DNA from 2 places in the Kitasatospora sp. NPDC034023 genome. Region 1 is predicted to be linked to the other one. Evidence: riboswitches for the same ligand, from Rfam matches in the RefSeq annotation. Region 1 holds a riboswitch; the other holds the start of a gene.

Region 1 (6,966 bases):
ACCGGGGGCAGTGAGCCCCGGGCACTGCCGGCCCCCGGCGGTGCCGGATGTGACGTAAGCCCCTCCGGATTCGGGATTCCCGAGCCCGGAGGGGCTTTTTCGTACCCGGATCGCCGGGTAAGGTGAGGCTTAGTGAACTAAGGCAAGCCTTAGTCAAGATCCACTCCGTACTTCACCCCGGGAGAGACCGCGATGTTCGTGTGCATGTGCCATGCGGTCACCGAGGACCAGGTGAAGAAGGCAATCGACGGGGGTGCCAACACCCCCCGCCAGATAGCGAAGGGCTGCAAGGCCGGCACCGACTGCGGGTCCTGCGTGCGCCGGATCCAGGCGCTGCTCGGCGAGCACGGCGCCCGGCCCTGCCCGACCGCTCGGCTGGCCGCGAAGCTCGGCCTCGCCGAATCGGAGCCGCAGCCCGCGCCCGACGCCATGCCGGCTGCCGCTGTGCCGGCCGCCGCCGTTGCTCCGGCGAGGCTTGCCGCGGGTCCGATCGCCCCGGTGGTCACGCTGCGCGTCGCCTGAGGCCGGATCCCCGGGGTCCAAGCCTGGCGTCTGAGGCCCGGCGCCTGAGGCCCGGCACCTGAGGCCTCAGGACTCCGGCTGCTCGATGAGCTGGGCGATGTAGAGCGCCTCGCCGAGCTTCTCCAGGAGCTCCAGCTGGGTGTCGAGGTAGTCGATGTGGTGCTCCTCGTCGGCCAGGATGTCCTCGAAGATGTTCGCCGAGGTGACGTCGTTCTTGGCCCGCATCACCACGATCCCGCGCTTGAGCCGGTCGATCGCCTCGACCTCGATCTGCCGGTCGGCCTCGAACATCTCCTTGACCGTCTGGCCGATCCGGACGTGGAACAGCCGCTGGTAGTTGGGCAGCCCCTCCAGGAACAGGATCCGGTCGGTGAGCGTCTCGGCGTGCTTCATCTCGTCGAAGGACTCGTGCCGGGTGTACTTGGCGAGCTTCGTCCAGCCGAAGTTCTCCTGCATCTTGGCGTGCAGGAAGTACTGGTTGATCGCGGTCAGCTCGGCGGTGAGCTGTTCGTTGAGGAACTCGATGACCTCGGGATCGCCCTGCATGGCGGTGCCTCCTGCGCTCGTCCTGGAGTAAGTCCTGCGCTGGGCATCCTGGCACCGTAATGGGAAGTAATTCCAGTAAGTTCACACTCACTAGGACATGTGTCGGAATATCCGATTTGGCCGGAGTCGGCCGGTGGGCGATCGACGGTTGGCCCGTCCGGGCGGGGCGTGAATCCGCGCCAAGGGGCGCGCGTCGGCGTACGTCCGCCGTCTGTCACCATGGATCCATGGGTCAGTCCAAACACGAACCGCTGCCGCCGTCTGACCCGAGGCTCCCCCCGGGCCAGCGCGAACAGCGCGGCTGGCCCGCCCTGCACTACGGGCCGGTACCCCGCTTCAAGCCGCTGACCTGGGACCTCCAGGTGTTCGGCGCCACCGCCTCGGCGGAGAAGCACAGCTGGGACTTCGAGGGCTTCAACGCCCTGCCGCGTACCACCGTCGTCGCGGACCTGCACTGCGTGACCAAGTTCTCCGTGCTCGGCAACGAGTGGACGGGCGTGTCGGCCGCCGCCGTGCTCGACCTGGTGCCCCCGGCGCCCGGCGTCACCCATGTGATGGTCTGGGCCGAGTACGGCTACAGCGCCAACCTGCGGCTCGCCGACTTCGCCGACCCGCGCACCCTGCTCGCCACCCACCGCAACGGCGAGGCGCTGACCGCCGAGCACGGCTTCCCGGTCCGGCTCGTGGTGCCGCAGCTCTACGCCTGGAAGGGCCCCAAGTGGGTCCGCGCGGTGGAGTACATGCGGGCCGACCGGCGAGGCTTCTGGGAGGAACGCGGCTACCACAACCTCGCCGACCCCTGGGGCGAGCAGCGCTACTCCTACCAGGAGGAGCCGGGCGAGGGCCCGCTGCGCTGAGCCCGGCCGCAACGGCCGCAACGGCCGGGGCAGGGGTGCCTAGAAGAGCGAGAAGCGGACCGTCACCGCACTGTGCTGCGGCCGCCGCTCCCCGGCCGCCGGGGACTGGCCGTTCACCTTGACCGCGCCGAACACGTCCCAGCCGGTGGTCTGCATCGTGAAGCCCGCTGCCTGCAGCGCCTTCTGTGCCTCGTCCTTGGTCATCCCGGTGACGTTCGGGACCGGCACCATGCCCTTGCTGACCACCAACGAGACCGCGGCGTTCTCCTGCAGCTGCTGCCCGGCCGCCGGCGAGCTGCTGATCACCGAGCCCTCCGGGACGTTGTCGTCGTACGTCTCGGTCACGCTGCCCTTGGACAGCTGGGCGCCGGCCAGGGCCGCGGCGGCGTCGGCGGCGCTCTTGCCGACGAGGTCCGGCACCGCGACCCGCTTGGGCCCCTTGGAGACGGTGACGGTGATGCTGTCGCTCCGGCGGGTGCGCGCGCCCACCCCGGGGTCGGTGGAGATCACCTGTCCGGACGGGACGGACTCGCTGAACGCCTCGACGAACTTGCCGTGCAGACCCTCCTTGTCCAGGATTCGCTGCGCCTCGGCCCGGTCCTTGCCGAGCACCCCGGGCACCGAGCCGTACAGCCCCTCGGACAGTCCGTAGGTGGCACCGCCGACCGCCAGCACCAGCGCGGTCAGCACGGAGGCCCAGATCAGCGCCTTGCGGGGGATCCGGCGCAGCAGGCCGGGCCGGCGCTCGCGCGCCGGGGCCGGCTCGTCGTACGGGCGCGGCTCGGTGAGCAGCTGGTCCATCAGCTCCGGCGGCACGTCCAGCACGCTGGTGCGCTCCGGCGGCGGGGCGTCGGCGGGCCGCGGCAGCGGCTGGATCACCGAGGTCGGCTCGCTGGTCGGGTAGCGCGGGCTCGGCCGGGTGGAGGCCGGCGGCTCGGCGTCCAGCTCGGCCGGGGTGAGGGTGCGGCGGACCCGCTGGAGCGCGGCGAGCAGCTCGACCGCGTCGTACGGGCGGGCGTCGGCGACCCGGGCGCAGGCGCCGGCCACTATGGCGTCCAGCTCCGGGCCGACCGCCGGGGCGACCAGGGAGGGGGCGGGGACGTTCTCGTGCAGGTGCTTGTACATGACCTGGACGGGGTTGTCGCCGGTGTGCGGGCGGCGGCCGGTGAGCATCTCGTAGAGCAGGATGCCGGCCGCGTAGACGTCGACCCGCTGGTCGGTGGGGGCGTCCGGGAGGATCTGCTCGGGGGCCAGGTAGGAGACGGTGCCCAGGACCGTGCCGCCGGTGGCGGTGCTGGTCGAGGTGGGCGCGCCGTCGGCGGCGCCGAGCACCCGGACCAGGCCGAAGTCGGCGACCTTGACCAGGCCGCTCTCGGTGATCAGCACGTTCTCCGGCTTGACGTCGCGGTGGACGAGCCCGGCCCGGTGGGCGGCGCCGAGGGCGGCGAGCACCGGCTCCAGGACGTCCAGCGCGGCCCGAACGGAGAGCGCGCCGCAGTCGCGCAGCAGGTCGCGCAGGGTGCGGCCGGGCACGTACTCCATGGCGAGGAAAACGTTTCCGCCGTCCGCGCCCTGGTCGAAGACGTTGACCACATTGGGGTGGGTGAGCTTGGCGACCGCCTTGGCCTCGCGGATGAAGCGGGTGGTGAAGGCCTCGTCCCCGGCCAGCGCGGGGTGCATCACCTTGAGGGCGACCACCCGGTCGAGCCGGGTGTCGGTGCCCTTGTAGACGGTGGACATCCCGCCGGTCGCGATGCGCTGCTCGACCCGGTACCGGTTGTCGAGCAGGGCGCCGATCAGCGGGTCGTGCAGTGCCATGTCCACCCGGCGAGTCTAGTGCCGGGCCGGGCGGCCGGACCCGGAGGACGCCGCCCCGGGGCCCGGCTGTGCCCGGCTTGTGACACGCCGGTGCTTCAGAAGGCAGGCCGCTCCCGGGTGTCCAGGTCGGCCCGGCCGGCCATCGCGGAGGAGGCCTCGGCGTGGAAGCGGCGCGGGATGCGCCCCGCCCGGTGGGCGAGCCGGCCCGCCTCGGCGCCGTGCCGCATCGCCTCGGCCATCAGCACCGGGTCCTGAGCCCGGGTCACCGCGGAGGCCAGCATCACCGCGGCGCAGCCCAGCTCCATCGCCAGCGCGACGTCGGAGGCGGTGCCGGCGCCCGCATCCAGGATCACCGGGACGCCCGCACTCTCCACGATCAACTGGAAGTTGTGCGGGTTGCGGATGCCGAGACCGGAGCCGATCGGCGAGCCCAGCGGCATGATCGCGGCGCAGCCGACGTCCTCCAGCTTGCGGGCCAGCACCGGGTCGTCGTTGGTGTACGGCAGCACCGTGAAGCCGTCGTCGACCAGGGTCTCGGCGGCGTCCAGCAGCTCGATCGGGTCCGGCAGGAGGGTTCGCTCGTCGGCGATCACCTCCAGCTTCACCCAGTCGGTGCCGAGCGCCTCGCGGGCCAGCCGGGCGGTCAGCACGGCCTCGCCGGCGGTGAAGCAGCCGGCCGTGTTGGGCAGCACGCGGATGCCGTTGCGGGTCAGCACGTCCAGGACGGAGCCCTGGGTGCCCGCGTCGACCCGGCGCATCGCGACGGTGGTCAGCTCGGTGCCGGAGGCGAGCAGCGCGCGCTCCAGCACCTCCAGGCTCGGCGCGCCGCCGGTGCCCATGATCAGCCGGGAGGAGAAGCTCGTCCCGGCGATGGTCAGCAGGTCGTCGGCCATCTCAGCCTCCCTGCACGGCGGTGAGGATCTCGACCCGGTCGCCCGCGGTCAGCGGCGTCTCGGACCACGAACTGCGGGGCACCACGGCCTCGTTGAGGGCGGCGGCGACGCCGGAGTTGGCCCGGCTGACGGTGGCCACCACCTCGGCGAGGGTCGTCGCGGCCGGCACCTCGCGGGGCTTGCCGTTGACGGTCAGTGCGATCTCGTCCGGACCGGTTTCGTTCGGTGCGGTCTCGTTCGGGCCGGTTTCGTTCGGTGCGATCTCGGTCATGCCAGGGCCTTCGTGGTGGGGCGAGCGGGGGCGGGGGAGAACCGGGTGGGGGTGAACGGCTGCGCCAGTTCGGGGAGTTCGCCGGTGGCCAGGTACTCGGAGAGCAGGTCGGCGGTCACCGGGGTGAGCAGCACGCCGTTGCGGTAGTGGCCGGTGGCGGCGACCAGCCCGGGCAGTGACGTCGGGCCGAGCAGCGGCGCGTTGTCGGGCGAGCCCGGGCGCAGACCGGCCGAGGTCTCCGCGAGCGGGAGTTCGGTGAGACCCGGGACCAACTCGTGCGCGTCGCGCAGGAGTTCGTACACCCCGCCGGCGGTGACCGTGGTGTCGTAGCCCTGCTCCTCGGTGGTCGCGCCGATCACCAGCTCGCCGTTCTCCCGCGGCACCAGGTAGATGTGCCGGCCGCGCACCACGGCGCGGACGTTGCGGGAGAGGAACGGCCGGTAGGCGTCGGGGACCCGTAGGCGCAGCACCTGCCCCTTCACCGGGCGGATCGCGGGCAGCACGCCCTCGGGCAGACCGGCCAGCCGGTGGCTGTGCGGGCCGGCGGCGAGCACGACCTGGTCGGCGGTCACGGTCTCGTGCGTGCTCAGGCGGGCGCCGACCGCGCGGCCGCCCTCGACCAGCAGCTCAACCGCCTCGGCGGCCCGGACGACGACGCCCGCGCGCTCCCCGGCCGACAGCAGCGCGGTGAGCATCCGCCGGCCGTCCACCTGGTGGTCGTCCGCGACGTGCAGGCCGCCGCGCACCCCGGGGGCGAGCATCGGCTCCAGCCTGCGGGCCTCCCGGCCGGTCAGCCAGGTCGAGTCCAGGCCCAGCCGCCGGTGGAAGGCGTGCAGTTCGCGCAGTTCCTCGCGGTCGTCGGAGTCCAGCGCGACGGCGATCGTGCCGCACTGGCGGTAGCCGGTGTCCTGGCCGCCGCTCGCCTCCGTGAGTTCGGCGACGAAGTCCGCGTACCGCTCGTTGGAGGCCATGCCGAGGCGCAGCAGCGGCTCCTCGCCGTACTGGAGCTCGGTGACCGGGGCGAGCATCCCGGCCGCGACCTTGCCCGCCCCGCCGCCGGGGGTGGGGTCGACCACGACGGTCCGCAGCCCTCGCTGCGCCGCCCGCCAGGCGACGGCGAGGCCGATGATGCCCCCGCCGATCACCAGGACGTCGGGTGGGGCGCCTGATGGCATGCGTGTCAAAGCTGCTCTTCTCCCTTCGCCGGTATGACCCGGATCAGGTTCGGACGGTCGCAGGCCGTGCCAGCCCGCCTCTCAGCCCGGTTCGCCGGGCTCCCGTGATGGTGTCCCCACCATAACGCCGGGGCCCGGCCCGGCCGAAGGGCCGGACGAAGGGTGGACAGGGGGAGGCGGAAGGGGGCCGCTCGGCGCGAGGCCGCGCCTGAACGAAGGGTGGACGGCCCGGAAGCGGTGGCGTCGCGCTGAGTACAGTGACGGGCGTGGCAGAGCTGAGCGGGACGGATCAGGTGGTCGTCGTCGGGGCCGGGCTGGCCGGGGCGCAGTGCGCCCTGAAGCTGCGGCAGGGCGGTTGGCGGGGGCGGATCACGCTGGTCGGCGAGGAGCCGCACGCGCCGTACGACCGGCCACCGCTCTCCAAGGACGTGCTGCTCGGCAAGAGCGACAGCACCACCCTGGACATCGACTACGCGAACCTCGGCATCGAGGTCCGCACCGGCCGCCGGGCCACCGGCCTCACCCCCGGCGTGCTGCACACCGACGACGGCGACCTCCCGTACGGCTCGCTGGTGATCGCCACCGGCGCCGTCCCGCGCGCCCTGCCCGGCGCCGAGCGGGCCCACCTGCTGCACACCCTGGACGACGCGCTGGCGCTGCGCGCGCTGCTGCGCCCCGGCCTGCGGCTGGTGCTGGTCGGCGCGGGCTGGATCGGCGCCGAGGTGTCCACCGCCGCCCGCGAGGCGGGCTGCGAGGTGACCGTGGTCGAGGCGGGCCCGGCGCCGCTGCCCGGCGCGCTGCCGACCGCGATCGGCTCGGCGATGGCCGCCTGGTACGCCGAGGCCGGCGTCGACCTGCGCTGCGGGGTCGGCGTGGCCGCCGTC
Region 2 (6,966 bases), on a different contig from region 1:
CGGGATTCTCGTTCCAAGGGCTGTTTCAGTGCGCGGCCCTTCTCATGTCGTGCTCCACGTCGTAGCCGCGCCGTCCGCCTTGCCGCCCGCCCCGCTCCGCACCTTTTCGGGGCCGTGCCGCGGCGGGCCCGTGCGGTGGCTGCCGACGGATGCCGACGGAGCGGAGCGAACCGAGCGGTCAGGGAAAGGAACGAGCGCCATGCGTGAGAACCCGAAGGACCGGTCGGAGGAGCGTGCCGCCCGACTGGCCGCGGCCCTGGCGGCCGCCGTCGACCACCGCTGGCCCGTGGTGCCGGGCGCCGTGCTGCGCGACGGACGCTGCTCCTGCGGCGACCAGGACTGCGCCGTCCCCGGCGCGCACCCGCACGACCCCTCGCTGCTGGCCGCCACCACGGACGCCCGGATGGTGCGCTGGTGGTGGGAGCGGCAGAGCCCGGACGCGGCGGTGCTGGCCGCCACCGGTTCCACGGTCTCGGCCGTCAGCCTGCCCGCGGCGGCCGGCGCGCGGGCGCTGGCCTACCTGGGCGCGCTGCGGATGCCGCTCGGCCCGGTGCTGGCGATGCCGGGCCGCTACGCGCTGCTGGTGGCCCCCTACTCGCTGGACGTGCTCGGCGAGATGCTCGCCCAACTCCCTTGGGTGCCGGGCTCGGTGCGCTACCACGGGTCGGGCGGCTTCCTGTCGCTGCCGCCCGGCGGGTCGGCCGGCCCGGTGCGCTGGGTGCTGGCGCCGCGACCGGGTGCGGGCGGCGGGGTCTGGCTGCCGCAGGTCGGGCCGCTGCTGGGCGAGTTGGTGGAGGCGACGGTCCGGCTGGACAGCGGCCGCTCGGCGTACTGATCCGCGGTGATCCACGCGGTCGTCGGAAGGATCGTCGGAAGGGCCGTCGGAAGGGGCCGTCCGGAAAAACAAAAGATCCGGCCGCTGGCGACGGGGGATGCACCAGCGACCGGACTCTTTAGACAGTAACAAGGATCCGCGCCCGCGCCAATTTCCAAGACGCCCTCCACGCCTGGAAATTGCGCGTTCACGGCGACAATGTGACGCGTATCACGCGGATCCTGCGTGCTTTAGTTCAAGGTGACCTGACGGTTCACCAGGTTCGCGCGGGCGCGCCGCTCCTCGGCGGTCAGCGGGGTTCCGTCGGCGAGGACGGCGGTGAGCCGCTCGCCGAACTCGGCGGCCGGCTTCTCGCAGTCGGCGGCCGTCATCGCGAGCGGCAGATCCCACACCGGGACGGTCAGGCCGTGCGCGCGGAACGAGCCGACCAGGCGGGTGTCCGGGCCGAGCGAGGCCTCACCGGCGGCGTTCAGCCGGGCCAGCGCGTCCAGCAGCTGCTCCTCGGGCACGGTCATCACCCAGCGCAGGTGGTTCTTGTCCGGGGTGCCGCACCAGTAGGCGGCGTCGACGCTGCCCAGCTTCTCGGTCGGGATGGCCGAGGCGTTGGCGCGCTCCAGGGAGGCGGCGACCTCTCCGGTGGCGGTCTCGGCGTCCTCCAGCCAGAACTCGAAGCCGGTGTGCACGACGGGCGCGAACGCGGCGGTGGTGTCCAGCAGGTCCTGCAGGCGGCGCCCGCCCGGGACGGTCCGGCGGGCCGGCACCGGGGTGCCCGGCTCGGTGGCCAGGGCCAGCTCCAGGGCGTCCGCGAGGTCGCGGCTGAGGTCGCCGGAGGCGGACTGGGTCTGCAGGCCGAGCAGGATCGAGCCGTCCTGGCGGCGCAGGGCCGGCCAGGCCAGCGGCAGCACGGTGGCCAGGGTCACCGACGGGACGTCGCCCTCGGCGCCGTCGGCCACGCCGGGGGCCAGCGTCAGCGGCACCGTGGCGGCGGGCACCAGCTCGCGCAGCGCCACCCAGTCGGCCTCGCCCGACAGGCCCTCGAACGGGCGGTGCACCAGCTCCTGCACCGCGTGCGAGGCCTCCCGGCCGTGGCAGGCCTTGTAGCGGCGGCCCGAGCCGCAGGGGCAGTCCTCGCGGGCCCCGACCACGGGGATCTCGCCCGTGACGGCGGTGGTGGACTGGCGCTGCGGCGCCTTCTTGGCGGCCTTCTTGCCCATGGTGCGGCTCTCCCGGGAACGGTGGTCCTGTGTCCCGGGAAGCCTACTGACGTTCCTGCGGCACCCGCGCTTCCCCCGGCGCGCGCGAACGCGCCGGGGCGGGGCGGGCAGACGGGGCGGGCGTACGGGGCTCTACGCGCTACGGGCGTCGCCTCCGGTGCGCCGGGCGTGCCGGGCGCGGGCGGGCAGCGCCGCCCAGACCGTCACCTCGCCGGGCGCGTCGCGCACGCCCCAGTCGCCGGCCAGCTGGTCGACGATGCTCAGGCCGCGGCCACCGCGCGAGGTCAGCGAGGGACGGGCGGGCAGCGGCCGGGTGGCCGCGCCGCCGTCGGTGACCTCCAGCGTCAGCATGCCGTCCGCGTGCAGCTGCCAGCGGACCAGCACACCGCCGTCCGGCTCGTCCGTGCCTTCGCGGTGCTCCGGGCCGCCGGGCGCGGGATGCGTCCCGGACGGGACGCCGACCAGCACCTGCCCGAGCACCTCGGCTCGCGCGCCGCGACCGAGCGCCGGCAGCGGGCCGAGCGGACGGGCGTACCGGCACGCATTGCTCAACAGTTCGGAAAGGATCAGAACAGCATCATCGATGACCGGTTCCGGTATCTTCCGGTCACCCAGATCTCGACGCAGTCGGCGCCGTGCGACCCCGACACTCGCTGGGCCGTGCGGCACTGCCATGGTCGATGAAGTCGGCACTTCACGCGCCACCATCAACGCCACCCCCGGACCTCCTTCAGCGTATGCCGAGGGAGAGATGCCCCTTGGTAATGCGTCGGAAACGAGCACCAGGCGATCCCGCGAGCCCATTTCGAGCGTGGCGACCGAGGGTCGACATGAGGTCATTCCATGCTCACCCTCTGTCGTCCGAGGGCAAGAATTTCCGGCAATATCGTGCGAGGAAGGTTTGACTGCCGACCAGAGTGATCAGTGCGCACCGGTACGGCCGTCGGTGCGGCCGTCGGTACGTCGGCGGATCACCGTCCGGTCACCGGCCGAGCTGCGCCAGCACCTCGGCGGGCCGGTTGGTGATGATCGCGGAAACGCCGAGTTCCAGGCAGAGTTCGACGTCGGCCGGTTCGTCCACCGTCCACACGTGCACCTCGTGCCCCAGCTCCCGCAGCCGGGTCACCAGCTGCGGACGGGCCCGCACCAGCTCGATGCCCGGCCCGGCGATCCGCGCCCCGCCCGGCAGCGGCGCACCCTCGCGCAGCTTGCCGAGCAGCGGCAGCGTCCGCTCGAACAGGAACACCCGCCGGTACTCCGGCGCGGCGGCGGCCACCCGGTTCAGCGCGATCGACGAGAAGCTCATGATCCGGGCGGACGGGCGGTCGCCCTCCCGGGCCGCGCCGATCTTGAACCGCTCCAGCATCCGCAGCAGCTCGGCCTCCACCAGGCCGCGGAAGCGCACCGGGTGCTTGGTCTCGATCGCCAGGTCCACCGGGCGGCCGCAGTCCACTACCAGCTCCAGCAGACGCTCCAGCGGCAGCACGCCGCGCAGCTCCGGGTCGGTGCTGGGGCGGCCGGTCTTCCAGGCCCCGAAGTCGTACGACTGCAGCTCGGCGAGCGTCATCGCCGAGACGGTGCCGCGGCCGTTGGACACCCGGCCGATCCGCCGGTCGTGCACGCAGACCAGGTGGCCGTCGGCCGTCACCCGGACGTCGCACTCCACCGCGTCCGCGCCCTCGTCGAGCGCGCGCCGGTAGGCCGCGAGGGTGTGTTCGGGCAGGGCGTGGGAGGAACCGCGGTGGGCGATCACCTGGACGGACGGCGCGGTGCGCGCCTCCGGCGAGGACAGGTCTGGGCTGGTCACAGGGCCAACGATAGGCGGCGGAGGTAACGCGGAGGCGAAGACGGCCCCAACCTGTGGGGCCGTCTCCGGGTGCCGGGTGCCGGGTGCTGGGTTCGGGTACCCGGCGCCCGGCGCCCGGCGTCAGCGCGCGGCGCGGCGGGAGAGCGGGGTGAGCGCCCAGGTGGCCAGGGCCGGCACCAGGAAGGCGAACAGCGAGGCCGACGTCCACTCCTGCGGGGTGAAGTGCAGGGCCTCCTGGGCGGCGGTCCAGAAGTTCGTCCACCAGTCGGCGACCTTGGTCGGCGCGATGAACTGGTAGACGGCGAAGCCCAGCACCCACGGCAGCAGCATCGTCCAGCGGGCGGGCGCGTCCTCGGAGAGGTTCCAGCCGCGGCGCCCGGCGCCGAGGAAGAAGTCCACCGCCAGCACCGCCAGCAGCGGCACGAACACCGAGCCGATCAGGCCGAGGAAGCTGTAGTAGGTGTCGGTGAACTGGTCGATCTGCAGCGCCAGCACGGTGGTCAGCACGCCGATCACGCCGCTCAGCACCCGGCGGTCCACCCGCGGCAGCAGGTTCTGCACCGACATCGCGGTCGAGTACACGTTGGCGAACGACTGGTCCGTCTCGCGCAGCACCAGCACCAGCAGGAACAGCCAGCCGGCCCAGACGCCGAGGAAGGAGTCGAAGAGCTTGTTCGGGTCGCCACCGGACTGCAGCAGCGCCATCAGGCCGAGCACGTAGCACCAGACCTGGGCGATCGTGTAGCCGGAGAAGCTGCCCCAGAACGCCGAGCGCGGGGTGCGCGAGTGCCGGGTGTAGTCGGCGGCCAGCGGGACGAAGGAGATCGACACCGCGATCATCGCGTCGGTCGCGCCCAGGAAGCCGTGCCAGTTGCCGGCGCCCGGGTCCGGCACGCCCTGGCGGCCCAGCTGGACCGTGAAGTACACCATCGCGACGGCGACCGCCCCGGCCACGAAGCGGCGCAGCACCGCGATCGAGCCCAGCGGCCAGATGGTCAGCGCGGTCGTCAGGGCGCCCGCGAGCAGCACGAACAGCCAGCGGTAGCCGGTGGTGTGGGCGACGGTCTGGGCGCCCGCCGAGATCGTCAGCAGCTCGAACACGCCCCAGCCGACGCACTGCACGATGTTCAGCACCGTCGGCAGGTACGACAGCCGGGTGCCGAACAGCCCGCGCAGGTTCGCCATCGCGGGGGCGCCGGTCCGGGCGCCGATCAGCGCGGCCACGCCGAGCATCGCGGTGCCGACCGCCGTACCGACCACGATCGCGGTCACCGCGGCGGCCAGCGACAGCTCGCTGCCGGGGGCGCCGAGCACGGTGGCGGCGGTCGAGAAGCCGATCAGGCTGACGCCCAGGTTCATCCAGAGCGCGAAGTGGTCCCGGAAGCGCAGCGTGCGCGGCGGCTCGGTGTCCAGGACCAGCGGCGCCTCGACGCGCTCGGAACGGTCCCGCACGGCGGTCGCCGTGGTGGCCGCAGCGGTGGTCGCCGCAGCGGTGGACTCGGGGAAATCCTTGGACGCGGCAGCGTCCGAAGAAGAGGATGACGAAGCAGACGGCATGGCCGATACTCCCTACGCCGGCATTACCCGGACAGGTTCCGGCGGTCAGCGCCCCCTCGACCGTCCACCTCGCTCGCGTGGCGTACGGTCGACATGCGCACTCTCAGCCTGGTCGGTCCAAGCTCCCGCGTGTCAGTTTGGAGCGACAGGCTAACCGGCACAGGGGTGAACACCCAAGGCCAGGGCGTGCGCGGTCCGCATCGCGGGACGCCCGGCGGGGAGGGGGGAGCCCTCGGCCGTCGGCACCGGCTAAGGATTCTTATGAGTTCTTCAGAGGGGTCCTTACGGCAATCGAATCGACAGTGCGAAAAACTATGGTCCTTGGTTCTGCCAGCTATGGAGGTCGTCCGTGAGCACCGAGCGCGAGGTTGGGCCCACCGGGCCGCAGGGGGAGCAGCCCGCCGGCCAGGGGGCGGCTGAGTCCGCTTCCGAAGGCCCCGCTCAGGGCGGGCACCAGTCGACCATGGCCTTCCGCCGGGTCCCCGAGCCGGAGGCGGCCACCGGCGAGGCCGTCCCCGCCGAGGCCGCCCCGGCGGACGCGGCGCCGGCGGACGGCGGGCACAAGCCGACCATGGCGTTCCGTCGGGTGCCCGAACCCGAGGCGGCCACCGGCGAGGCCGGCACGGCCGAGACCGTCCCGGCCGAGGGCGGGCACAAGCCCACCGTCGCCTTCACCAAGGTCCCCGCGCCGGAGGCACCGGCGGCCGCGCCCGAGGCAGCCGCCCCGCCGGTGGCGCCCGCCGCGCCGGTCGCCGAGGAGCACGCCGTCGACCCGGCCACCGGGTACATCGACGCGCCGCCGCCGGTCCTGCCGCCCGCCGCGCCCGTGGCCCCGGCGGCAGCGCCCGTGGCCCCGGCGCTGCCGCCGGCCGCCAACCCGTACGCCACCCCGACCCACGGCGTCCCCGCCGCCGGTGCGCACGACGCGTACGGCGCCGCCGCAGCCGCCCCCGGTACCCCGGCCGCCCACGGCACGCCCGCCGCGCACGGCCACCACCCGTTCGGTGCGGGCCAGCCGCTCGGCGGCTGGGGCCCGACCCACGACGCCACCTCCGGCGGCGCGGGCTACCCCGGCGGCCCGGCGGGCCCGCTCGGCTACCCGGCCGACTACCCCGGCGGCCCGGACGGCGGCGGCCCGCGCAAGAAGCGCGGTGGACTGGTCGCCCTGATCGCTGCCGTCGCACTGGTCGCCGGTGTGGCCGGCGGCGCGCTCGGCGTGACCGTGGCCGACCGCAACGACAGCAGCAGCTCCGCGGACGACCACCGCAGCACCACCGTCCAGGCCAGCGACACCCAGAAGAACGAGCCCTCCCCCGGCTCGATCGCCGCCATCGCGCAGAAGGCGCTGCCCAGCGTCGTCACCATCAAGGCGCAGGGCAACGGCGAGTCCGGCACCGGCACCGGCTTCGTCTTCGACACCGAGGGCCACATCCTCACCAACAACCACGTGGTCGCGCCGACCCTCAACGGCGGCAAGCTGACCGTCAAGTTCGCCGACGGCACCTCGTACAACGCCTCGGTGCTGGGCCACGCCGAGGGCTACGACGTCGCCG

Evidence for each region. Region 1 has a riboswitch for thiamine pyrophosphate ahead of thiO (glycine oxidase ThiO). Riboswitches for the same ligand answer to the same signal wherever they lie in the genome.
Region 2: linked by a shared signal. The riboswitch ahead of ACZ52R_RS01795 (purine-cytosine permease family protein) and the one ahead of thiO (glycine oxidase ThiO) in region 1 are both predicted to bind thiamine pyrophosphate.

What each region holds. Positions count from the first base shown of each region.
Region 1 covers NZ_JBVIRY010000002.1:48,727-55,692, reverse strand. The annotation lists gene ACZ52R_RS03120 (class II 3-deoxy-7-phosphoheptulonate synthase) at 1-14, shown strand, start outside; gene ACZ52R_RS03115 ((2Fe-2S)-binding protein) at 193-522, shown strand; gene bfr (bacterioferritin) at 589-1,068, opposite strand; gene ACZ52R_RS03105 (sulfite oxidase-like oxidoreductase) at 1,296-1,925, shown strand; gene pknB (Stk1 family PASTA domain-containing Ser/Thr kinase) at 1,965-3,743, opposite strand; gene ACZ52R_RS03095 (thiazole synthase) at 3,839-4,636, opposite strand; gene thiS (sulfur carrier protein ThiS) at 4,638-4,838, opposite strand; gene thiO (glycine oxidase ThiO) at 4,904-6,082, opposite strand; TPP riboswitch at 6,086-6,198, opposite strand; gene ACZ52R_RS03080 (NAD(P)/FAD-dependent oxidoreductase) at 6,340-6,966, shown strand, end outside.
Region 2 covers NZ_JBVIRY010000001.1:401,834-408,799, reverse strand. The annotation lists gene ACZ52R_RS01815 (bifunctional DNA primase/polymerase) at 200-835, shown strand; gene ACZ52R_RS01810 (DUF5926 family protein) at 1,066-2,049, opposite strand; gene ACZ52R_RS01805 (ATP-binding protein) at 2,182-2,601, opposite strand; gene ACZ52R_RS01800 (glycerophosphodiester phosphodiesterase family protein) at 3,032-3,856, opposite strand; gene ACZ52R_RS01795 (purine-cytosine permease family protein) at 3,977-5,413, opposite strand; TPP riboswitch at 5,406-5,552, opposite strand; gene ACZ52R_RS01790 (S1C family serine protease) at 5,763-6,966, shown strand, end outside.